One region of the Paraburkholderia sp. GAS348 genome, then DNA from elsewhere that is predicted to be linked to it. Evidence: riboswitches for the same ligand, from Rfam matches in the RefSeq annotation. Region 1 holds a riboswitch; each other region holds the start of a gene.
What was found. Region 1 has a riboswitch for cobalamin ahead of cobW (cobalamin biosynthesis protein CobW). Riboswitches for the same ligand answer to the same signal wherever they lie in the genome.

Region 2: another riboswitch for cobalamin. It lies ahead of P3T22_RS07120 (HoxN/HupN/NixA family nickel/cobalt transporter); the one in region 1 lies ahead of cobW (cobalamin biosynthesis protein CobW).
Region 3: another riboswitch for cobalamin. It lies ahead of P3T22_RS23675 (precorrin-3B synthase); the one in region 1 lies ahead of cobW (cobalamin biosynthesis protein CobW).
Region 4: another riboswitch for cobalamin. It lies ahead of P3T22_RS11520 (TonB-dependent receptor domain-containing protein); the one in region 1 lies ahead of cobW (cobalamin biosynthesis protein CobW).

The regions. Positions count from the first base shown of each region.
Region 1 covers NZ_JBNPVT010000018.1:127,442-133,212, forward strand. The annotation lists gene P3T22_RS24965 (cobyrinate a,c-diamide synthase) at 1-290, opposite strand, end outside; gene cobO (cob(I)yrinic acid a,c-diamide adenosyltransferase) at 294-896, opposite strand; gene P3T22_RS24975 (cobalamin biosynthesis protein) at 893-1,480, opposite strand; partial or broken gene cobA (uroporphyrinogen-III C-methyltransferase) at 1,663-2,391, opposite strand; cobalamin riboswitch at 2,616-2,843, opposite strand; cobalamin riboswitch at 2,923-3,195, shown strand; gene cobW (cobalamin biosynthesis protein CobW) at 3,394-4,494, shown strand; gene cobN (cobaltochelatase subunit CobN) at 4,501-5,771, shown strand, end outside.
Region 2 covers NZ_JBNPVT010000003.1:360,782-366,552, forward strand. The annotation lists gene P3T22_RS07100 (TadE/TadG family type IV pilus assembly protein) at 1-360, shown strand, start outside; gene P3T22_RS07105 (TadE/TadG family type IV pilus assembly protein) at 362-994, shown strand; gene P3T22_RS07110 (TadE/TadG family type IV pilus assembly protein) at 1,043-2,404, shown strand; gene P3T22_RS07115 (methyltransferase family protein) at 2,460-3,176, shown strand; gene P3T22_RS07120 (HoxN/HupN/NixA family nickel/cobalt transporter) at 3,285-4,340, opposite strand; adenosylcobalamin (AdoCbl) riboswitch at 4,341-4,501, opposite strand; gene P3T22_RS07125 (PepSY-associated TM helix domain-containing protein) at 4,716-5,771, opposite strand, start outside.
Region 3 covers NZ_JBNPVT010000016.1:96,354-102,124, reverse strand. The annotation lists gene cobJ (precorrin-3B C(17)-methyltransferase) at 1-957, opposite strand, end outside; gene P3T22_RS23685 (precorrin-2 C(20)-methyltransferase) at 945-1,676, opposite strand; gene P3T22_RS23680 (precorrin-8X methylmutase) at 1,677-2,303, opposite strand; gene P3T22_RS23675 (precorrin-3B synthase) at 2,296-3,807, opposite strand; cobalamin riboswitch at 3,891-4,069, opposite strand; gene P3T22_RS23670 (bifunctional cobalt-precorrin-7 (C(5))-methyltransferase/cobalt-precorrin-6B (C(15))-methyltransferase) at 4,154-5,488, shown strand; gene P3T22_RS23665 (cobalt-precorrin-5B (C(1))-methyltransferase) at 5,488-5,771, shown strand, end outside.
Region 4 covers NZ_JBNPVT010000005.1:234,655-240,425, reverse strand. The annotation lists gene P3T22_RS11520 (TonB-dependent receptor domain-containing protein) at 1-1,833, opposite strand, end outside; cobalamin riboswitch at 1,925-2,181, opposite strand; gene P3T22_RS11515 (hypothetical protein) at 2,389-2,745, shown strand; gene P3T22_RS11510 (cell division protein ZapA) at 2,742-3,056, shown strand; RNA gene ssrS (6S RNA) at 3,167-3,348, shown strand; gene P3T22_RS11500 (EVE domain-containing protein) at 3,452-3,910, shown strand; gene P3T22_RS11495 (SIMPL domain-containing protein) at 4,111-4,842, shown strand; gene lgt (prolipoprotein diacylglyceryl transferase) at 4,936-5,771, opposite strand, start outside.

The DNA of each region.
Region 1 (5,771 bases):
GGCTCGCCCACCATCCACAGATCGAGCGACAGGACCGGCGCGCCGCTGGCGCGCGCCAGAATCATCGGGTCGAGAAAGTCGGGGCCGGTCTTGAATACACGCACGCGTCGCCCCAGCCGCCGATGGTAGCGTGCCAGAGCCGCCGTAATCGTGGTCTTGCCTTGACCCGACGCGGGCGCGCTAATGAACAGGGCGGGGCACGCCCCGGGGGAGGTGCTCTTGGCGGACGCCCCGGGGGAAGTCCCTTTGGGCGACGTTCCGCAGGAAGTGCTCTCGGGGCGGGTGGGCATTGCTCAGAACTCCACGCCGCGCTGCGCTTTCACGCCTTGCTCGCGATACGGGTGCTTGACGATGCGCATTTCGGTGACGAGGTCGGCGGCTTCGATCAGCGCGTCGGGCGCGTGACGGCCGGTCACCACCACATGCAGCATTTCGGCGCGTGCGTTCAGTACCGACAGTACTTCGTCGAGCGGCAGGTATTCGTACTTCAGCACTGTGTTCAGCTCGTCGAGGATCACCATCTGATAGTCGCCGCTCTCGATCATGCGGCGCGCTTCGTTCCAGCCTTTGCGCGCGGTGGCGATGTCGGCGTCGCGATTCTGGGTGTTCCAGGTGTAGCCGTCGCCCATCGTGACGAAGTCGCAATTGGCGATCGCACCGAGGAAGTCGCGCTCCGAAGTGTGCAGCGCGCCTTTGATGAATTGCACGACGCCGAGGCGCATGCCGTGTCCAAGCACGCGCACGGCCATGCCGAACGCGGCGGTGGTTTTGCCTTTGCCGGTGCCTGTATTGACGATCAGCAGGCCTTTTTCGACGGTGGCGTTGGCCTGCTTTTTCTCGTGGCCTTCGCGCCGGCGTTCGGTCATGCGTTGGTGCGATTCGGGGTCGGTTTTCATGAAAGGTCCTGTTCCTGATGGGTGTTGTTTGTCTGTTCGCGGGCGGGCTGGGCGGTGATCGAGGCGATCGCAACCGTGACGCCGCCGTGGATGGTTTTGCGCACGAGTAGCCGTGCGTTGGGGGGATCGGGCGTGATCGATGCAACTGAGGCGGCTGGGACAGTTGAGGCAACTGCGGCAGCTGAGGCAACTGAGGCAACTGAGGTACCCGATGCACCAGAGGCAACCGATGCCAATGCCGATGCATAGGCCGCACGAGGTGCGCTGCCCGCATCAGACTCGGCCGCCGCGGCGAGCAGGGCGCATGGCTCGCAGACGCCGTCTATGCCGAGATGCTCGCGCGTGGCCGCCGATGGATCGCTCACGGAGATCGCCGCAATCTGCGCGCGGCTGAACAGCTTCAGCGGCAGCGCATGACGGGCGCAGAATTCGAGCAGGCCGGTTTCGTGGGCTTTGGTGTCGACCGAGGCAATCGCGCTGATTTCATCGAATGCATGCGAGCCGAGTGCGGCACGCACGGCCGCTTCGATCTGCTCAGCCGAACTGTGCAAGCGACAGCCGATGCCGATGCTGAGGGTTTTCATTGCGCGTCCGCGGCGTTTGAATCTTCCGCGGTATCCGAAGCGTCCGCGGCGTCTGCCGCTCTGGCTGAGTTCGCCATATTTGCCATTTCCGCCGCTCCCACCGTTCCCACCGTTCCCACCGCACCCAGCGCACCCAGCGCACCCAGCGCACCCACCGCCCCCGCCTCACGCACCGCGCCAGAACTCACAGCATCCCGCGCCAAAGCCAGCGATGCCACTCCGCCGATCACCACGATCGCCGGCGAGCCGAGTCCGGCGCGCGCGACCGCGTCCGCGAACTCGCCGAGTTGCGAGAGCGCATGCCGTTGCTCGGGGCGCGTGGCCGATTCGATCGCCGCGCACGGCGTATCGGCGCTCATGCCGGCCGCGAGTAACGCGCCGGCGATATCGTTCAGCCGCCGCATGCCCATGTAAATCACCAGCGTCATCCGCGTGGCGACAAGCGCGCCCCAGTCCGGCTCGCTGCTGCCGGCACCGTGCCCGGTGACGAACACCACGCCTTGCGCGTAATCCCGATGCGTCACCGGAATACCAATTGCCGCGGGCGCCGCGATCCCGGCCGTGATGCCGTTGATCACCTCCACGCTGATGCCCGCTGCGTGCAGCGCCTGCTGTTCTTCGCCACCACGGCCGAACACGAACGGATCGCCGCCTTTCAAACGCGCGACGCTGCGTCCGGCCCGCACGTGTTCGAGCATCTGCGCGACGATGCCGGCCTGCGGCGTCGACGGATGCCCGCCACGTTTGCCGACGTACACGACCAGCGCGTCGGCGCGTGCGAACTGCAGCACGTCGGGGTTCACCAGATCGTCGACCAGCACCACATCGGCTTGCGCCAGGGCGCGAGTCGCCTTGAGCGTCATCAGTTCGACATCGCCGGGGCCGGCGCCGATCAGCCAGGCGCGGGTCATCGCGGCATGCATGGCGCGCGCCATGTCGTGACTAGCGGGAGCGGGTGAGGCTTGATGCGGCCGGAGGCGGCGGAAATCGAGGTCATGCGGTGCTACAGATTACGCGCGACGAACAACGCTGCTCGCTGCGTTTCCCTCAGGAAAACGCTAGCGGCTGCGCCACGTCGTGCTTTAGCGCCTTCACATCCGTCCCTCGCGGATTCCGGCGGCCGGCAGCGTGACGTTCACTGCCTCCGCGTCTGGCCGGTATCCGGGCTGACGGCCTCATGCGTTTTGCCTTCCCGTCCGGATTCGTCAGACAGTGGCATCAAAAACGCATGCGCGATGCGAGAGCACCGCAGGTCGCTTACCGTTGCGGGGACAGCACAGGTTGAGCGCAGCGAGCGCGGCCTGTTTCCCGTTTAACTGCACATGCGAACGCATATGCGGGCACCAAACGCGCGCATACGATAGCACACGGCAGGCCGCGCCGGCACTGCGCAAAAGCCCTGCCGCGGCCGGCGTTTCCTTGACGGCACAGGGCTCTCGGCCTAAACTCGCACGCACTTTGGTGCTCGTGTGCGCGCTCGTGCGCATGCAGTTAAACGGGAAACAGGGTGCCCGCCTGCAATGGATCGGGTCAACCTGTGCTGCCCCCGCAACGGTAAGCGAAAAGCGGTGCGTTCTCCAGCGCCGCGGAGCCGGCTTCGATGTCCACGCGCAAGGCCGCGTCGGCATATAACCACTGGGCGAGAAACCACTCGTCCGGGAAGGGGAAGCGGCGCTTTCGCCAGCCCGGATACCGGCCAGACCAGGAAGAACGACCACCGCGGGGATGCGGCGGTGCGTTCAGGACTTCATTCCCGTTTTCTGTTTTTCGGTTGCCTCGGCAACGCCGTTGTTCGTCCCCGTGCTTTGTTATTGTGGTTGCCTGCAGGGCATGAACCCGCTCGCATGACCTATGCAGACAAAACGCGAAGGCGCGTCGGCGTGCTCGTGCAACTCCTACGGATAGACCTCACGATGCAAACTCAAATGCGCAAGATCCCCGTCACCATCGTCACGGGCTTTCTCGGCAGCGGCAAGACCACGCTGCTGCGGCACATTCTTCAGCACGCGGGCGGCAAGCGCATCGCGGTGATCGTCAACGAGTTCGGCGAACTCGGCATCGACGGGGAAATCCTCAAGGGTTGCGGCATCGGTTGCGATGAAAACGGCGTCGAAACCGAAGGGCAACTGTATGAACTCGCGAACGGCTGCCTGTGCTGCACCGTGCAGGAAGAATTTTTCCCGGTGATGGAAAAGCTGGTGGAGCGCCGCGAGCAGATCGATCACGTGCTGATCGAAACCTCCGGTCTCGCATTGCCGAAGCCGCTGGTGCAGGCGTTCAACTGGCCGCAGATCAAGAATAGCTTTACTGTCGACGCGGTCGTCACCGTGGTAGATGGCCCGGCTGCAGCGAGCGGCCAGTTCGCCGACAACCCGGTCGCCGTGGATGCGCAACGCAAGGCCGATCCGAATCTCGACCACGAATCGCCGCTGCACGAATTGTTCGAAGACCAATTGTCGGCAGCCGATCTGGTGATTCTGAACAAAACCGATTTGCTCGACGAAGCGCGTCAAGCTTCTGTCGAAGCCGTCATTCGCGAAGAAATTCCGCCGCAAGTGAAGATCGTGCGTGCGCAAATGGGCCAGCTCGACCTGCATACGTTGCTGGGTCTCGAAGCGGCCTCGGAAGAAACGATCCACTTGCGCCACGATCACCATGGTTCGGCTGACGACGCCGATCACCACCACGATGAATTCGATTCGGTGGTGGTGCACGCGAATGTTTCGTCGCGCGAGGCCGTGATCGCAGCATTGCAAGGGCTCGTCGAAACGAACACGATTTACCGCGTGAAAGGGTTCGCGGCATTGCCGGGCGCGGCGATGCGTCTGGTGATCCAGGGCGTGGGCCGCCGTTTCGATAGTTACTTCGACCGGCGCTGGCAAGCGGGTGAAGCAGGCGAAGGCCAGCAAAGCCGCTTCGTGCTGATCGGCGAAGACCTCGACCAGGCCGCGCTGCAACAGGCATTCGACGCCGCCTTGGGCGCCGTGGCGAGCGCCCAGCCGCAACAGGCGTAACCGGTCATGCATCTGCTGCGCACCACGCCGGGCGGTTTTGTCGACGATACGCAAGGTGTGATCCGTATCGACCAGCAGCCCGCCGATATCGTGGTGCTCAGCTCCGCCGACACCACGCTGTCGCTGCTCGCAAGCGTGTTTTCGCGCCTGGGCGACGGTTTTCCGAGCGTGCGGCTCGCGAACGTCACGTATTTGCGGCAGCCGGCTTCGGTGGATTTCTATGTCGAAGACGTGCTGCAGCATGCGCGTGTCGTCGTGGTCGATCACCTTGGCGGCGAAGCGTACTGGCCGTACGGGATCGAACAGGTGGTCGCGCTCGCTGAGCGCAAGCAGCAGACGCTCGCGATGTTCTCCGGCGATCTGCAGGAGGACCCGAATCTGCTCGCGCGCAGCACCGCCGACGCCGATCTGTGTCATCAGCTATGGCGTTATCTGCGTGAAGGCGGCCCGCAGAATGCGGAGGCGTTCCTGCGCTGCATCGCGTACCGCTCGCTTGGCTGGGGTCGCGAGCCTGCGCCACCGCGCGCGCTGCCCGCCGCAACGCTCTACCATCCCGAACGCGATTCACCGACCGTGGCCGACTGGCAGGCACGCTGGCGTAAGGGCGCACCGGTCGCTGCGATTCTCTTCTACAAGGCACATCTGCAAGCGGCCAACACGGCCGTGTTCGATGCGCTTATCGATGCGCTCGAAGCACAAGGTCTGAATCCGCTGCCGATCGCAATTACCTCGCTGAAAGATGCAATGAGCCGCGACGTCGTTCAGCGGCTGTGCGCGCAACATGATGTCGCGCTGGTGCTGAATACGACAGCATTCGCCGCGTCTGCGATCGACGACCCGGAGCCGCTTGCGCTCGCTGGCGACGCGCCGGTGATGCAGGTAATCCTGAGCGGCGGCAACCGCAAGGATTGGCTCAAGGACAATCAGGGCCTCAACTCGCGCGATATCGCCATGCATATCGCGCTGCCGGAGGTGGACGGCCGCATCATCACGCGGGCGATCAGTTTCAAGGGGCTTGCCTATCGTTGTCCGCACACCGAGGTCGATGTGGTCCGCTATCAACCGGACCTCGAACGCGTCGGTTTTCTGGCTGAACTGAGCCGCCGCTGGTGCCGTTTGCGCACGCTCGATAACGCGGACAAGAAACTCGCGCTGATCCTCGCCAATTATCCGATGAGCGAAGGGCGGATCGGCAATGGCGTGGGGCTCGATACGCCGGCCTCGGTGGTCGGTATTCTGTCCATGCTGCGCGATGAAGGTTATCGGTTAGGCGATTT
Region 2 (5,771 bases), on a different contig from region 1:
CTCACGATGCAATATGCAGTGCGGGAAGGCGCGCGTTACTCGGTGACCGGGCAAAGCAACCTCGATCCGAACGCGACCAATCAGCAGCGTTATCTGGCGATCGTGCAAGAAATCAAGAACAGCTCGATGGGTCTCTACACGCTCGTTTCGCCGAGCTATGTGATCACGATCAACGGCGCGACCCAAACCTACACCACGCAGACGAGTTACAGCACGGGCATGTTCGGCAATCCAGGCGACATCGTCGTGTTGCAGATCAATTGCATCTGGCCGCTGCTGACGCCGCTGGTCAAGCCGTTCTTCGCCAACGGCAAGTTCAGTTTCAGCGTCGCCGCGACGATGCGTAACGAGGGCTTCTGACATGCGCACACGTTCCTCTCCAGGAAGCCGCCGCGCAGCCAGAGGTATCGTCAGCGTGGAAATGGCGTTGTTGCTGCCCATGCTGGTTGCGCTCGCGCTGCCGGTGTACGACATCGCGCGCAACATTCAGGCGCAAATGATTCTGATCAACGTGAGCCGTGAAGGTGCGAACCTGTCGTCGCGGGCGGCGCTCACGTATCCGATGCAGACCATCATGTCGTCGCTGACCTTGACCACACCGCCGCTGAACATGAACGCCCACGGGATGATCTACATCACCGAGATCATGGGGAACAACAACTGCGATAGCAGCGGCAACAACTGCACGGGCGTCGTGGTCGCCCAGTACCGCTGGAACGGCGGAAATTATGCTCCGGCGAGCCGGCTGTGGAACTGCGGCAGTAGCGGCACGAACTGGGCGACGGACGGTAGCGGCAGTTGCAGCGGGATTCCGGCGGCAGGGACCACGTCGCCGGTGGTGAACCTGCTGCAAGGCAAGCTCTATAGCGGCCAGATCGCCTATGCGGTCGAGGCGTTTTATCTGCAAACACCGCTGCTCGGGTCACTGAATCTGGGTGGCGGCATTAAAACACCGGCGCTCTCGCCGAATCTCTATGCGATGACGGTGTTCTGATTCAAGCAGGTGTTGACGCAAATAAGAAAACGCAAGTCGGGGGATTCAATGAAAAGAATAGCAACACCTAAAAGGCAGAAGGGCTCGGTCAGCGTCATCGTCGCTGTGTCGCTGATTGCGCTGCTGGGCATTATCGGGCTCGCGGTGGACTCCGGCCTCGGCTACATGATCAAGGCGCGGCTCGACGCCGCCACCGACGGCGCGGTGATCGCGGCGGGCGAAGCGGTCACACGCGGCAACAACCAGACTGAGCAGACCACGAACGCGCAGCAGGCGGCGTCCGCATTCTTTACGGCGAATTATCCGGCGGGTTTCCTCGGCTCCAACGCGACGGCGGGTACGCCGTCGGTCGTGTTCAACGCCGGCACGGTCACGATCGGCATGACGGCGCAGGCGAGCGTGCCGGTTACGTTCATGCAGACGCTCGGCTTCAAGGTGCTGAACGTGAGCGCCTCGTCGCAGGCGATCCGCAAGACGCTGGACATGGCGTTCGTGATCGATAACACCGGCTCGCTGAACTCGCCCGGCGTGCCGGCCGCCGTGCGCTCGAATGCGATTGCGTTCCTGAACAATTTCGACGTTACGAACGATCGCGTGGCGTTGATGCACTTCGCGTTCGGCACCGTGGTGGACGTACCATTCAACGGCAATACACGGGGCTTCGATCGCGCGACGATGGCCGCCGATATCAACAATTACACCTTCAACGGCAACACCAATTCGGCTGAAGCAATCTGGAATGCGCGCAACCAGTTGAATACGGTGATCACGCAGCCGTCCAGTCTGCGGGTGATCGTGTTCTTCTCGGACGGCGCACCGAATAGCTTCTCGTCGTTCTTCCCGACTAATCAGAGTGCCTGCAACAATAATAAAGCCGGCACGATCGCAAGCGGCGACGCCACGAACGGCTTCCTGTCAGGGCTGGACAGCATAAGTGCCCTAAGTCAGCCGTTCCCATCGCCGTGCTATAAGAACGGCCTGACGAAGACCAACGACGCGGGTACTCTCGTGACCGCGTTGCCGAAGTGGTACAACGCACACAACATCAACGAACAGATCTTCCCCATCTGGCCCGTGACCGCGCCGCGCGCCGTGCCGAACGGCAATGTCACGTATGTGAACGTTAACCGCGTGTCGCGCAATCTGCTTGAAGCGATGGCGGCGCAGGCGCGCATCGAGGGCACCTATGTGTTCACGCTGGGTTATGGACCCGAACTCGTCGCGCCGGCAGGCCCGGACAACGAAATAGGCGAGGACGTCCTCAAATGCATGGCCAACACGCCGGATTCGCTGCCCCGTTGCTACAACCCGCAACAGCCGGTCGGCGTGTTCTGCTACGCTGCGACGCCGGCCGATCTATTGCCGTGCTTTACGCAACTGGCCTCGCAAATCCTCCGCATTTCCAAGTGAGCGCGCCATGACACCGACGACACCTTTGCAAGATCTGCCGCTCGCGATCAGCCCTATGGACGCGGCGGCCGAACCTCCTGCATCCGCATCCGCATCCGCATCCGCATCCGCATCCGCATCCGCATCCGCATCCGCTGCCGATACGGGCGCGTCCTCCGGCCTGCGCTACGCGCTGGTGGAAATCGCCGCCCGGCTCGGCGCCGCGACGATGCTGAGCCTGTTCGCCTACGCCGCGATCACGCAATGGCGCGCGGCGCCGTCGCGGATCACGTTGCTGTTGCTGGTGGTGGCCGCGTGCGTGACGGTCGGTTTGTCGCTGTTCTCGCGTGTGCCAATGAAGCGCGACTGGCGGCCGTTCGCGTTCATCTGTTCGATGGGCGGCACGTATTATTTTCTGGCCGTGCGCCTCGCCCCCGGCGCGCAACTCGTGCCGGAGACGGGCGGCGCGGCGTTGCAACTGCTGGGGATTTTCTGGCAATTATTCGCGAAGGCATCGCTGCGGCGCTCGTTCGGCATTTTGCCCGCCAACCGTGGCGTCGTATCCCGCGGCGCATATCGCCTCGTGCGTCATCCGATGTATCTCGGCTACTTTGTCACCGACGTCGGCTTTCTGCTGGTGAACTTCGGCCTGCAAAACCTGCTGGTGTACGGCTGCCAGTTTGCCTTGCAGGTGGGGCGGATCGTGCGGGAAGAGCAGCTTCTGTCGGCGGACGAAGGTTATCGCACGTACAAAGGCCGGGTGCGCTATCGGGTGATTCCGGGCGTGTTCTAGGCAAGGCTCGCACGGTGCACCGCTTTGCCGCCCGGCAGGCAGACGATCAGCGTAGCCACGACGAGCACGCGCGGAAAGGCCGGCCCCCACTGCACACCCTGTCCATCCCTATCGGCCGATTTCCAGATCGTCGAATTTTTTCGCGCGATAGATCAGTACGGAGGCCACCCAGCTCAGCACAAAAATGCCGATGATCAGATAACCGAGCATGCCGAAGTGACCGTTCAGCGCGCCGACCGCATCCCACACCGGCCCTTGCAAATTCAGTTTGTCGGAAATCAGGCCCAGCGCTTCGATACTGCCGATCACAATGGCCACGATCACCGACACCAGTGTGATCGTCATGTTGTAGTAGATCTTGCGGATCGGCTTCAGATAAGCCCAGCCGTAGGCAGCGAGCATCAGGTGCCCGTCCAGCGTGTCGATCAGCGACATGCCGGCGCTGAACAGCACCGGGAAGACCATGATCGCCCAGGGCGACAGTCCCTGAGACGCCTGGGCGGCGGCGATGCCGAGCAGGGCGATTTCGGTGGCAGTGTCGAAGCCGAGGCCAAACAGAAAACCGAGCGGGTACATATGCCAGCTGCGCGTGAGCATGCGGAACAGCGGCTTGAACAGGCGGGAGAAAAAGCCGCGGTTGGCCAGCAGCAGATCGAAATCGTCGTCGACATAGCGGCCGCCATTTTTCACATTGCGCCAGGCCTGATAGATCGAGTTCAGGATGACCAGATTCATCAGGGCAATCGCAAACAGGAACAGCGCGGAGACGAGTGTCCCGATCACACCGCCAATTTCCTTGTAGTGGTTAAAGCGCCCCTGCATGACGGACGTGGCCGCTGCGACCGCGAGCGAGGCCAGCACCACCACGGTCGAATGGCCGAGCGAAAAGAAGAAGCCGACGGTCACCGGGCGCTTGTTCTCCTGCATCAGCTTGCGCGTGACGTTGTCGATGGCGGCGATGTGGTCCGCGTCGACGGCATGGCGCAAGCCGAAACCATACGCCAGCAGCGCGGTGCCCAATAGAAGGGGATGGTGGCGAAACGCCGCGAGTGCCCAGGCCCACGCGAGCACGTTGGTGGCGATCAGCACGCCGTAGATGCCGAAAAGCCGGCTCCGAACGCCAGTGTTCGAATCACTGAAAATCTGTTTCAGCTGCGAAATCATCAACTGTTCCTTGGGATACCGCGTCCCGAACGAGATTGAACGATGGCGAAGCGAGGTCTGACTCCCAGCTTGGATTCAACAGGGCTTACATGCTGGATACAGTGGCGCGACCGCGCCGGATTCTCACCGGCTTCCCGCTTCGCCAGGTGGGACGATGCCTGCAAAGCTTATACACGCGCCCAGACGGGTTGTCGATGCAATCGAAATTCTTCTGAATAGACAGCATCGGCAGCTCGTCAAGGCGCTATCCGGTATGTTACTGGCTCATCGTACTCGCACTTTTCACGGGAATGAAGCGCACAGCAAGGCGGCGGGTAGAAGTTCGCGTGATGTCTTCAAGAGGTGCTCCTTGATTTTGACAGCGGGAATGAAGCCTTAAGCAGGTTGCCGCGCGACGCGGCCAAAAATCGTGCGGTCGGCGAGCCACACCGCGAGCAGCGTGGCGCCCATCAACGGGAAGACGATGCCGAGCAGAACGAGGCCGGTTTTCCAGCCACGCATTGGCGGCGCAGCGCGCTCGCGCGAGGGTGCGCCGAGCGAGCGCTGCGGCCGCCGCTTCCACCACATCACACAGCCGGTTACGGCCATGCCCGCTAGTCCAAGTGAAATCGCGGCGCAGAGAATCTGATTGGCGACGCCGAAATAGCGGCCCATATGCAGCGACGTGCCGTACGACACGGCCTTCGACACCGCACCGTAGTGGCCGTAACGGATGTCTTTCAGCACCGCGCCGCTGTATTGGTCGATGTACAGCGTGCGCTCGTCTTTCGGGTCGGCGGGAAAGTACGAGACGGTGTAGACGCCCGTAGCGGAGGTGGGCAGCACGATGTCGTAACCGCCCGGGACACCGAGCGATGCGACGAGAGCAACGATGCGTCCAAGCGGCAGCGCCTGCGCTGCGTGTGCATCGGCGGATTGCGGTACTGGAGTGTTGCCGACGGCCCATGGCGTAAGTGGCAAGGGCAGGTCGTCCATCACCATGCCCGGCATCGCGGAGCGCAACGGCAGGCCACCCCACGATCCCGGCGGTGCGCCGAGATTGGCCGCGCTCGCGAGTGCCTTGAACTGCTTACCCCATGAGCCTGTCCACGGCAGACCGCTCAGCACGAATGCCAGCGTGCCGAGCGCGAGCCAGATGCCCATCACGGTGTGAAGGTTTTTCCAAAGCGCGCGCCCTCGCAGCGAGAAGCGCGGCAGCAACGCCGCGCGTGCAGTGGTTTTTTCGCGCGGCCACCAGAGCGCGACACCGGTGCCGATCATCACCAGCGTCCAGCACGCGGCCAGCTCCATCAGCAACTCGCCTGGTTTGCCGAGCAGCAGCTTGCGGTGAAGCATGCGGCCCACCTGCATGAAGCGGCGCTCGACGCTGAGCGTGCCCAATACTTCGCCGTTGTATGGGTTCAGATAGACGCTCTGCTTTTCGCCGTTGGC
Region 3 (5,771 bases), on a different contig from region 1:
TTGATAAGGGACGCGCAGCGCGGCATGCAGCAAATTGCCCGGCGGCTCGCCGTCTTCCGGGCGCGGCTGGGCAAAACGCAGCGGCACGTTCAGGCTCGCCGCGGCATCGGCGAGCGCCGGGTCCGCCATGTGTTCGGAAGAGGCCAGCAAGGCCGAGAGCGAGAGCGCCGCAAGACCATGCGCGTCCAACGCCTCGCGCACCAGCGCGGCGATTCGCGCGCCTGAATCCGTCCACGCATCTGAACGGGAGTTTGCGCCGAGGTCGGCGTTCGTAACAGAGCGTGCACCAGCACCGGCGCCAGCACCCGTACCCGTCACCGCCGCCACCACACTCCGCGGATGAATCACCAACTCATCATCCCGTCCATCCCACACACGCGGCGTCACGCGAATCGCGAGACGTGCCGATTCTGCGCGCGGCAGTTGCGCATCATCGAGCCACGGCGCTTCACCCTCGATGCGAGTGCTTTCACCCGCCAGCAGATCCGACACGAAGCGCTTGCCTTGCGCTATATCCGCGAGCGCATAGCCCTCAGGCGGATTGAGCACACACGTGCCGAAACGCAGTTCGCCACTCGTCGTAATCGCAGGCGACACGGCCAACTCAGTAGCAATCTCGCGTGCCATGACGTTGACGCCGGCAAGACCGCCGAGCAACGGCACGACCGCACTGCCATCTTCTGCAACGGCCAGCACCGGCGGCTCGACGCCTTTGTTCGACAACAACGGCGCAACGCAGCGAATCACGATCCCGGCCGCACACAGTGCAATGATCGGCGTGCCGCGTGCATACAGCTCGCAAAGATGCGCGCCGAGTTCCGTGTACGAGACATCAGCCTCGACTCGCCCCTGCAAGGCATGCACCTGGCAACCTGCATACAGCATCTGAATCCGCCGCGCCGTCGCCAGCGCGCCCACGCCGAGAATCACAATCGCGGGTGGCGTCAACCTTGCCATTTTTCCCCCGGCACCACGAGCAGCGAAAAATACGGCGAGGCCATCGGATCGACTTCGTCAAGCGGCACGATGCGCTGATTGCCCATGGTCGCGCGTTCGACATAAAGCGCACGATGCGCGAGCCCCAGTTCGCCGAGCACGCGCCGCACCTTATCGAAATTGCGGCCGAGTTTCATGATGACTGCGGCGTCCGCATCGGCGAGACGCCGGCGCAATTCGTCTTCGGGCAAGACGCCGGAGAGCACCGACAAGCTCTGATTGCGATACACCAGCGGCGAACCGAGTACCGCCGTGCCGCCGAGCATCGAGCACACACCGGGCACGACTTCGGCCTCGAAACGCGCCGCGAGGCGGTCGTGCAAATACATATACGAGCCGTAGAAAAACGGATCGCCTTCACAAATCACCGCGACGTCGCGGCCCGCGTCGAGATGGTCGGCGACGATTTCCGCAGCGGTGTCGTAGAAGTCGGCGATGATCGCTTCATACGAAAGCGGCGGTTCGAGTGCTTCGGTGGTCACGGGATAAACGAGCGGCAGATGCTGTTGAGCGTCGTGCAGATGCGCCTCGATGATGCTGAAGGCATTGCCCTTTTTCCCCTTTGCGACGAAATACGCGACCACCGGTGCCGCTCTCAGCAAACGCAGCGCTTTCAGCGTGATGAGTTCCGGGTCGCCGGGGCCGACGCCGAGTCCGAATAAACGTCCTTGCGCGGTCATTTACTCCACCTCCGTCGCCAGCGCATTCACAGCGGCGGCAGCCATCGCGCTGCCGCCGCGTCGACCGTGAACCACGACGTAGGGCACGCCGCGGCTGTTTTCGGCAAGCATGGCTTTCGATTCGGCCGCGCCGACGAAACCGACCGGAAAACCGAGAATCAGCGCGGGCCTCGGCGCACCGGCATCGAGCATGTCGAGCAGATGAAAGAGGGCGGTCGGTGCGTTGCCGATCACGACGACGCTGCCGGCCAGATGCGGCCGCCACAATTCGAGCGCGGCGGCCGAGCGCGTATTGTCGAGTTCGCGCGCGAGCGCGGGCACGTTTTGATGCGCGAGCGTGCAGATCACTTCGTTGTTCGCTGGCAGCCGTGCGCGCGTGATGCCTTGCGCCACCATGCCGGCGTCGCACAAAATCGGCGCGCCCTGCGCGAGCGCCACACGGCCCGCCGCACCTGCGCCTTCGGAAAACTGAAGATCGTCAATGACGTCGACCATGCCGCAGGCGTGGATCACGCGCACTGCGAGTTTCTCGAGGTCGGCAGGAACGCGCGAGAGATCGGCCTCCGCACGTATCGTCGCGAAGGATTGGCGATAGATCTCCTGACCGTCGCGAATGTAATCAAGCATCTATAGGGCTCCGGGCCGCGTGTGCCAATGGGTCGAGCATGTCGGCGGCCTGTTCGATCGTGAGTTGGTGCGCGACGCACGAGCCGAAACCCGGCTGGCCGTCGCGTCGATAAAGGTCGTAGATGCCGGGCGCCGCGGCCAGCAGTGTGTACGGCGCGCGATGCGCGGCGGCGCATGAGCGCGGACAGCCGCTCAGATGGACGTCGACACCTTTGGGCAAGCGATCCGCTAAAAGCAGCGCGTCGGCTTTGGTATCGGCGAGGCTTTTTGCGCAACCTGTGGAACCGGCGCAGGCGATCAAGTGCGCAATAGGCTGCGCGGGGTCGCAGGCGAGGCCCAGCGCGTTCATTTCAGCGAGCACGGCGGGCGCGGCATTGGCAGCGATATCGGGCAGTAACACGCTTTGCCAGGGCGTCATGCGCAGCGTGCCGTTGCCGCGCTGTTGTGAGAGCGTGGCAAGGCCGCGCAAGGTGGCGGCGTCGAGGCGTCCGAGCGGCGGTTGGCCGCCTACGTGCAGCATTCCCACGACTCGCTGAGCGTGCGCACCGAGCCGCAGCGCGGCATCGGCAGGCGTGGCGCGTCGCCAGTTTGCGAGCGACGTGTCGCGTGACAGTGGGAAATCGACGTACTTTTGAGCGTGCTGCAATACGGCGTCGACGGAATGCGCGGCAAGCAGATGACGCATGCGCGTGGCGTCGGTGGTGGCCAGATCGAGGAACGTATTCAGCAGCGCGCGGACAAGACCCGCGACTTGCGCGGGCAGCACGGCGCCGAGGGCGCCCGCGCTATCCGTGCGAGGGCGCTCTGTGGCGTCACGCGAGTCGGCGTATTCGGCATGCTGGAACGCATCGGTACCCGCATCAGCGTCAGCGTCAGCTTCAGCGTCAGCTTCAGCGTCAACATCCGCGTTCGCCACAGCAGGCGGACAACCCGTCAAACCAAACACGAATCGCACCCCGTCTTCAACTTGCGTCGCTGCCAGCCAGATATCATGCGGATGATCGAGCCTCGCAAGGCGCTCGCCACCATCGAGCAGAAGCGCGAATTTGGGTGATAGCGCCGCGAAACGCGCTTCGGTTTGCAGCAATGCAAGCAGTTCGACGCAGAGCGGCCTCGTATCGAACAGCGCAAATGGATCGCGGCCAGCAGTCGGGCTCAGCATCACATTGCGCACATCGTCCGCAGCGGCCGCCCGAATCGGCCCTAGCCCCGCGTCGACCAGCGCCGCGCTCAACGCCGCTTCATGACCGCTGCGCACGCCGCGCACCTGCAGATTCGCGCGATTGGTCAGCTCGACGACACCGGCCGCATGCTGCGTGCTCGCCTCGGCAATCGCCAAGGCCTGCCCGGCGCTCAGCTCCCCGCCGGGCAATTTGATCCGGCAGATTCCACCATCGCGCGCGGCGACGATGCGCAGCAGCCCTGGACACGCCGAGGGCCGCAGCGCGAGGGCCGCGTCGGGCAAAGCAGTGGAGGAGGGCGGAGCTTGATTCAAGACGGACACCGGGTTTAGCGTCGCGCGACGGCCCGAGCGCCGCCCGGTCGGGCATTGCTGCGGCATCGGTACACCCCGCCCGATGTAGGCTGGCACGAACAGTCTGGCCGGCAGGTCTCCTGGCTGGCAGGTCATGGTCCGCCGCGGCCTTCCCGGTCTAACCAGTGGCACGGAGCGCAGGCGGACTCGCTGCATACAGTTGCGGGGGCAGCCACAGCGACACTGTGTTCCCTCTTCGGCCCCGAAGGGCACCGGCGGCTGTATTATGCCTTTTTTCGAACAGCACAACGAGGCTGGACGCTTTGATCGGCGTGGCACAGCGCATTATTTGAAGATACAGAACGAGGATGGATGCATGCCGGCGTGGCTGACCGTGGTGGGCATAGGCGATGACGGCTTCGCCGGCTTGGGGAGGCCCGCGCGGCGTGCTTTGCTGGAGGCGTCGGTGGTTTATGGCGGCGAACGTCATCTGGCGATGCTGCCCGCGCGCCTCGCCGCGCGCCGGGCGGCATGGCCGAGGCCGTTCGATCTCGCGCCTTTGCTGGCGGAGCGTACCGGGTCCGTGTGTGTGCTGGCGAGCGGGGACCCGATGCTGTTCGGCGTCGGCGCGACGCTGGCGCGGCAGTTGCCGGCAGGTGAGTTGCGGGTGCTGCCTGCGCCGTCGTCGTTGTCGCTGGCGGCCGCGCGGCTTGGCTGGCCGCTGCAGGATGTCGCCACGGTTTCGCTGGTGGGAAGGCCGTTGCCGACGCTGAACGCTCATCTGCACGACGGCGCGCGCGTCTTCGTGCTGAGCGCCGACGGGCGCACGCCCGCCGCGCTGGCCGAACTGCTGCATGCGCGCGGTTTCGGCGCGACCCGGATGACCGTGCTGGAGCACTTGGGCGGCGCTCGGGAGCGGTGTATGGATGGCCGCGCGGATCAGTGGTCCGCGGGTGACGTGGCGGCGCTGAACCTGATTGCGCTCGAATGCCGGGCAACGGAGGGCGCCCCGCGTTTGCCGTTGACCGCCGGCTTGCCCGACGACGCCTTTCGCCACGACGGTCAGTTGACCAAACGCGACGTCCGCGCGATCACGCTGGCGCGGCTCGCGCCGACGCCCGGCGAATTGCTCTGGGATGTGGGCGCGGGCAGCGGATCGATCGGCATCGAATGGATGCGCGCGCACCCGACTTGCCGCGCGATCGCGATCGAAGGGCACGCGGAGCGGCAGCGCTTCATCGAACACAATCGCGATGCATTGGGCGTGCCGGGTCTGCAGTTGGTGGCTGGCCGCGCGCCCGATGCGCTGGCAGGATTGGCTGTGCCGGATGCGGTGTTCATCGGCGGCGGCGTGACGGCGCCGGGCGTGCTCGATGCCTGCTGGGCGCGTCTGCGTGACGGCGGGAGGCTGGTCGCCAATGCGGTCACTTTGCAAGGCGAGGCGACGCTCGCGGCGTGGCGGGAGCAGCATGGCGGCACGCTGACCCGGATCGCGCTTGCCGAGGCCCAGCCGCTTGGCGGCTTCGATACCTGGCGCCAGGCGCTGCCGATTACACTGCTGGATGTCACCAAGCCGGCTGACGGCGCCAGCGGCACGTCCAGTGCGAGCAACACGAACGGCGCGCACGCCACAAGCAGCACGAATGGCACGAATGGCGCCAGTGACATCAATGCCGCTAATGGCACCTCAGCCGCCTCACCGCAACCCTAATGCGCGAAGAAACGCCCGAACAACCCGCGCCGCTGCGTAGCGGCTACACGACCGGCAGCTGCGCCACCGCGACGTCGCTCGCGGCCGCGCGTCTGCTGCTCGCGGGTATCGTCAGCGAGGTCGCGGAGATCGTATTGCCGAAGGGCCAGCACGTGCCGCTGCCGCTGGTGTTCTGCCGCCTGTGCGCCGACGGCGCCGAAGCGGGCACGGTGAAAGACGCAGGCGACGACCCCGACGTGACGCACGGCGCGATCGTATTCGCCCGCGTGCGCCTGCGTGCCGA
Region 4 (5,771 bases), on a different contig from region 1:
GTAGGCCGTTTCATAGTCCTTGTTCAACACGTTCTGGATCTGCGCGGCGACGTACCACGCCTTCGTGATGCTGTAGCGCGCCGACAGATTGACCACACCGTAGCCGCCCAGCGTGCCGCTGCTGTCTTCACGGGTGCCGCTGACGATCCACTCGCCGCCGACACGCCACCCGGCGATACTGCGATTCACCGCCAGCGACGCGAAGTGCCGGGCACGCCGCACGAGATCGGTATCGCTATCGAGGTCGACGGGATTTTGCAGCGTCACCGACGCACGCATATCCGTCTTGCCGACATGGCCGCTCCACGATCCTTCGAGCCCCTGCGCCTTCGCACGGCCGACGTTCTCGGCCAGATAAATGCCAGGCGAGACCTGCGGGTAGTCGATCAGATTCGAATACCGCGTCTGGAACGCACTCAGACGCATCACGCCAAGCGCATTCGAGGCGTACTGCAACGCTGCTTCGATCGAATGGCTGCGCTCCGGCTGGATCGACGGATTACCGCTGTACGGATAGTACAGATCGTCGAAGCTCGGCGCGCGAAACGAATCCGAGTAGCTTGCGGTCGCCTTCCAATGCTCGCTGATGTCGAAGCCGTAGCCGAGATAGTAACTGTTCGCCCCGCCGAAATCGGAATACTGATCGCGCCGCAGATTGGCCTGAACCTGGTTGCGCCCGAAGCGCCCCGTATAACCGACAAAGCCCGAATCCACATGCCGGTCGGGCGCCGCGAAGGTATCCGAGTCGAGGCTCTGATCCAGATGCTCATAGCCGACCTGCAGGTTCTGCTGCGCGGCGAACGCGAAATCGTTTTGCCACGTGTACTGCCGATTGTCGGTGTCGAAGCGGCCGTTGTAGATGCCGTTGGTATTCGACACGCTGCGGTCGTCGCCTTCGGCAACGATGAAGTGCGTGGTCCACCAGTCGGTCAGCTTGCCGTTCGCGAACACCGACACCTGGCGCACTTTGGTGTACAGGTTGTTTAGATCGGTGGGCAGGCCGTATGCGTTGTCGTAGCTGTTATTGCCGTTCGACTGGAGATACGTGACGCCCGCGTCCCACTTGTCGTTGAACTTGTGGCGCAGCGAAGCCGAGATGCTTTCGTTCAGATAGCCGTTTGCGTTTGGATTCGCGTTGGGCGCCTCTGCCGGATTGAGCGACGAGAAGCCGTCGTCTTTCGAGCGCGCGAGCGAGATGCTGAAGGTCGTCTTGCCGTCTTGATCCAGCGCGCCGTTCACGCCCATCTGCTGCGTCTGCGTGTGATAGCTGCCATAGCCCACCGAAAAATTGAAGCGTGGTGGATGGTCGCCGCCGTCTTTCGTGAAGACCTGTACCACGCCGCCAATTGCGCCCGAACCGTATAACGCGGACACGTTGCCGTTCACCACTTCGACGCGGTCGATCTGGGCGAGCGGAATCTGCGCGAGTTGCGGCGCGCCCAGGCTCACCGAATCGACCCGCACGCCGTCGATCAGCAAAAGCGATTGCGTCGACGATGCGCCGCGCAGAAACAGGCTCGTCGTCGAGCCCGGTCCACCGGTGCGCGAAATCTGCGCACCGGGCGCGAGTTGCAGCAGACCGGGCAAATCGGTCGCAGTCGTATCGGCGATGTCCTGCTGGTCGAACAGCGTGGTCTGCGGGATCGCATCGGCGAGCGGTTGCGGCCCGCGTTCCGCGCTGACTACAACGGGCGACAACAGCGTGGGTGACGGACCGGCAGACCCCGTATCGGCAGATGAAGATGAAGACGGCGAAGAAGCAGCTTGCGCATGCGCGACGAGCGGCAGGCTCGCAAAGGCGAGCAACGCCGCACGAGCGATAGGGGACAACATGGGATGACATTCCTGTGGATAGCCTGCTCGGCCCGCTTCCCCGCAGGCCGATGCGTAACGAGGCGCCCGCGCTGTTTAACGTTTGCGTGCGGACGACCCTCTCCCTCTGGCCGGTATCCGGGCTGGCGACACATCGATCCCGCCTTCCCACGCGTGACGCGCAGTGGCACACTCGCGTGTTCAGCTTCGAACACGCGATCAGGATCGACCTGCATGACGAATGCGGTCGCTTACCGTTGCGGGGGCAGCGCAGGTTCGCGCGTTCAGGCGAGACGCGCGCCCTGCTTCCCGTTTAACTGCGCGCACTGTGGAAAAGCGCGCGCGGGCACCAGAGTGCGGCCAGTTTAGGAGCGGCCCTCGGGTCCGTCAAGAATGCTTAGGCCGTGCGCAATCTGATCTGTTATGTGCAGGCTATTGTCCGATGCGCGTGGTGCTTTTCATCATATGGTCGATAAAAGCCTGCATAAAGCGATGTTGTTACGTCTCGAAACGAGACAATTGTCGGAACCTGCGACATTCCGCGCTAAAATGCAATGTCTTTAGAGGACGCAGCAGATGCTCACCGAACTCGAAACACTTTCACAAAATATCGGCAAGCTGATCGCGATCAGCCAACGCCACAATGAAGCGCGGCTCGCGCTCGAAGATCAGCTCGCTCAAACGCGTGCCGAAGCAGAGGCCACGCGCACTGAACTCGCGTTGATGCGTGAGGAGCGCGATGCACTGCAGGCGGAACGCGACGCGCTGTCGGCAAAGATCGACGACGCACAGGTCCGCCTGAATGCGATCCTCGAAAAGCTGCCGCGGGCTCGCGCGCACAACGAGCCGGACAATCAGCTCGATCTGCTCGAGACCGCGCCGCATGAGGTCGAAGCGGAGAGCGACGTCACCCGCCATGGAGAAAATGCATGACCACCAAGCAGATCGAAGTATCGATTCTCGGCGTGCCCTATCGCCTCGCCTGCTCGCCGGAAACTGAAGGCGCGCTGCTCGAAGCGGTGGCACGCGTCGACGCCGAGATGTCGAAGATCCGCAATAGCAGCAACGTACGCGGCACGGATCGCATTGCCGTCATGGCTGCGCTGTCGCTGGCATCGGAACTGCTTAAGCTGCAAACGAGCGTGCGACACGGGGAAGCATTTCCCGCGGAAGAAATCCGGCGTACAATGCACCAAATGAACGAACAACTGGGTACTGTGATTCAGCAGTACAGCATGCAGTAAGTACCCAGCAGTCTCGAACAGTTTCAAGTGGCCGGTCCTGAGATCGGCTACGGATTCAAGCGGAATGCATGAGCGAAGGCTCATGCAAGCGATTGAGTTCAATCGGTTTGACTTCCCTGCCTGGTTCGCCAAGGTCATATATTCCTTGAACCAATGCCATGTGCACGGTTGTGGAAATTTGTAGCACGGGTGTGCGCGTCACTCTGTCTGATGTACCCGAAGTGCTGCTAACTGCGACCAATTCTGAACCCCCGGTTCAGGATGCCGGCCTAGCGGCTAAGGCGGGGACCTTATTCAAAACGGCATCGGACTTCGGTTCGGTGCCGTTTTTCTTTGGGCCTCGATTTTTCTTGCTGTATCAAACCCGTAACGTTCACTCACGTTCAATTCGATTCATGCGCTACTGGCTAATGAAGTCCGAACCGGACGAAGCAAGCATCGACCATCTCGCTCAGGCACCGCAGCACACATTGCCGTGGACTGGTGTGCGCAACTATCAGGCGCGCAACTTCATGCGCGACATGATGCAGGTCGGCGACGGCGTGCTGTTCTATCACTCGAGTTGCCCTGAGCCGGGCATCGCCGGGCTCGCGGAGGTATCGTCCACCGCCTATCCGGATCCGACTCAGTTCGACAGGAAGAGTCCCTACTACGACCCGAAGTCGTCGCAGGAAACGCCGCGCTGGCTACTCGTCGATGTGGTGTTCAAGAAGAAGATTCCGTTGATTCCGCTTGCCGCGCTGCGCGAGCATGAGGAATTGAAGGACATGCGCGTGCTCGCCAGAGGCAACCGCCTGTCGATCACGCCGGTGACCGAAGCCGAATGGCGCTTCATCACCAAACGTCTTGTTTGACGATGCGTACGCACATGCGACCCGTGCTCGGTTGAGTCATGCGCACATACATCTGTGCGCGGATGAAAGCAAACCTTGAGCGAACGTCAAATTAGGGAACCAAGCTCAGGTTACAAGCGCCTAACGGACTCGCAAACGTTGTGCCATTGCATGGCGTTCGCTCCAATCGTGCACAACCTGTTCAAGCAAGGAGTCCAAGCATGACGAAAAACACCGCACGTGCACTCGCGCTCGCTCTCATATGCGCCGCCCCTGCCGCGCTCGCGCTGACACCGGCCATGGCCCGCGCGCAGAGCGTCACGCAGTATCAGCCGGCGGGCGTACTGTCGCTGAATGCGCAGGCAAGCGCGGAAGTGCCGCAAGACGTCGTCAATATCACGCTGTTCTACGAGCAGGAAGCGAGCGATCCGTCCGCGCTCACCTCCACGCTGAATCAGCGCGCCGATGCAGCGCTGCAAAAAGCCAAGGGGCTGAACGGTGTAACGGCCCGTACCGGTTCCTTCTCAATCTACCCGTCCACCGATCGTGACGGCCGCATTTCCGCATGGCGCGGCCGTACTGAAGTTGTGCTCGAATCGCACGACTTCGCCGCGGCGTCGAAACTCGCAGGCCAGATGGCATCGATCATGCAGGTCGGCAACGTGCAGTTCTCACTATCGCCTGAAGCACAGCGTGCCGCGGAGCAGAAGCTCACCGGTGAAGCCATCAAGTCGTTCCGCGAGCAAGCCGCTTCGTCGGCGCAGGCATTCGGCTACAACGGCTATTCGATTCGTGAGGTCAACGTCGGGCACAACGGCGTCATGCCTCGCCCAATGATGATGATGAGCGCGCGTGCCATGAGCGCCGATGCGAAGGCATCCGCGCCGGTACCGCTCGAAGGCGGAACGTCGACCGTGACGGTCAACGTGTCGGGCTCGGTGCAGATGAAGTAACACGATTGCCGCTTGAAATACCGCTGAAAAGGAAAAAGCCACGTCATGCTGTGGCTTTTTTTCATTGGCTGATCACTACGATAAGCGCAGTGCTCAGTTCGCGCTAACCGCCTGCGCCGATTCTCGCCGCGCACGGCGATAGGACCAAATCAGCATGCCGATGCCCACGAGGATCATTGGCAGCGAGAGCCATTGGCCCATCGAGAGGCCCATTGCCAGAAGCCCAAGGAAGTCGTCCGGTTCACGCGCGAATTCCACCGTGAAGCGCGCGAGGCCGTAGCCGATCAGAAACACCGCGGAAATCGCGCCCACCGGCTTCGGCTTGCGCGAGAAGAAGAACAGCACGAAAAACAGCGCCACGCCTTCGAGCGCAATCTCATACAACTCCGACGGATGACGCGGCAGCATGTGATATTGCGCGAACACTTCGTTCAGATGCCATTGCGCGGCCAGTTGCGGATGCGCGGCGAGCCACCCCGCGTCGTCCGGCGCGGCGCCTGGAAACAGCATCGCCCACGGCGCCGACGGATCGGTCACACGCCCCCACAACTCGCCGTTGATAAAGTTGCCGAGACGTCCTGCCGCGAGCCCGGTCGGCACCATCGGCGCAACGAAATCGGTGACCTGGAGCCACGAGCGTTTGCGTTGATACGCGAACAGCACCATCGCCAAGGTCACGCCGAGGAAGCCGCCGTGAAACGACATGCCGCCTTCCCACACCTTGAAGATGTCGAGCGGATGCGCGAAGTAAAAGCTCGCCTTGTAGAACAGCACATAGCCGAGCCGGCCGCCGAGAATCGTTCCGAGCACGCCGTAAAACAGCATGTCGTCGATATCTTTAGCGGTCCAGCCTTGCGCGGCGACATACGGCAAACGCAGCCGCAACCGGCCGACGACGATCGCCGCGATGAACGCAACGAGGTACATCA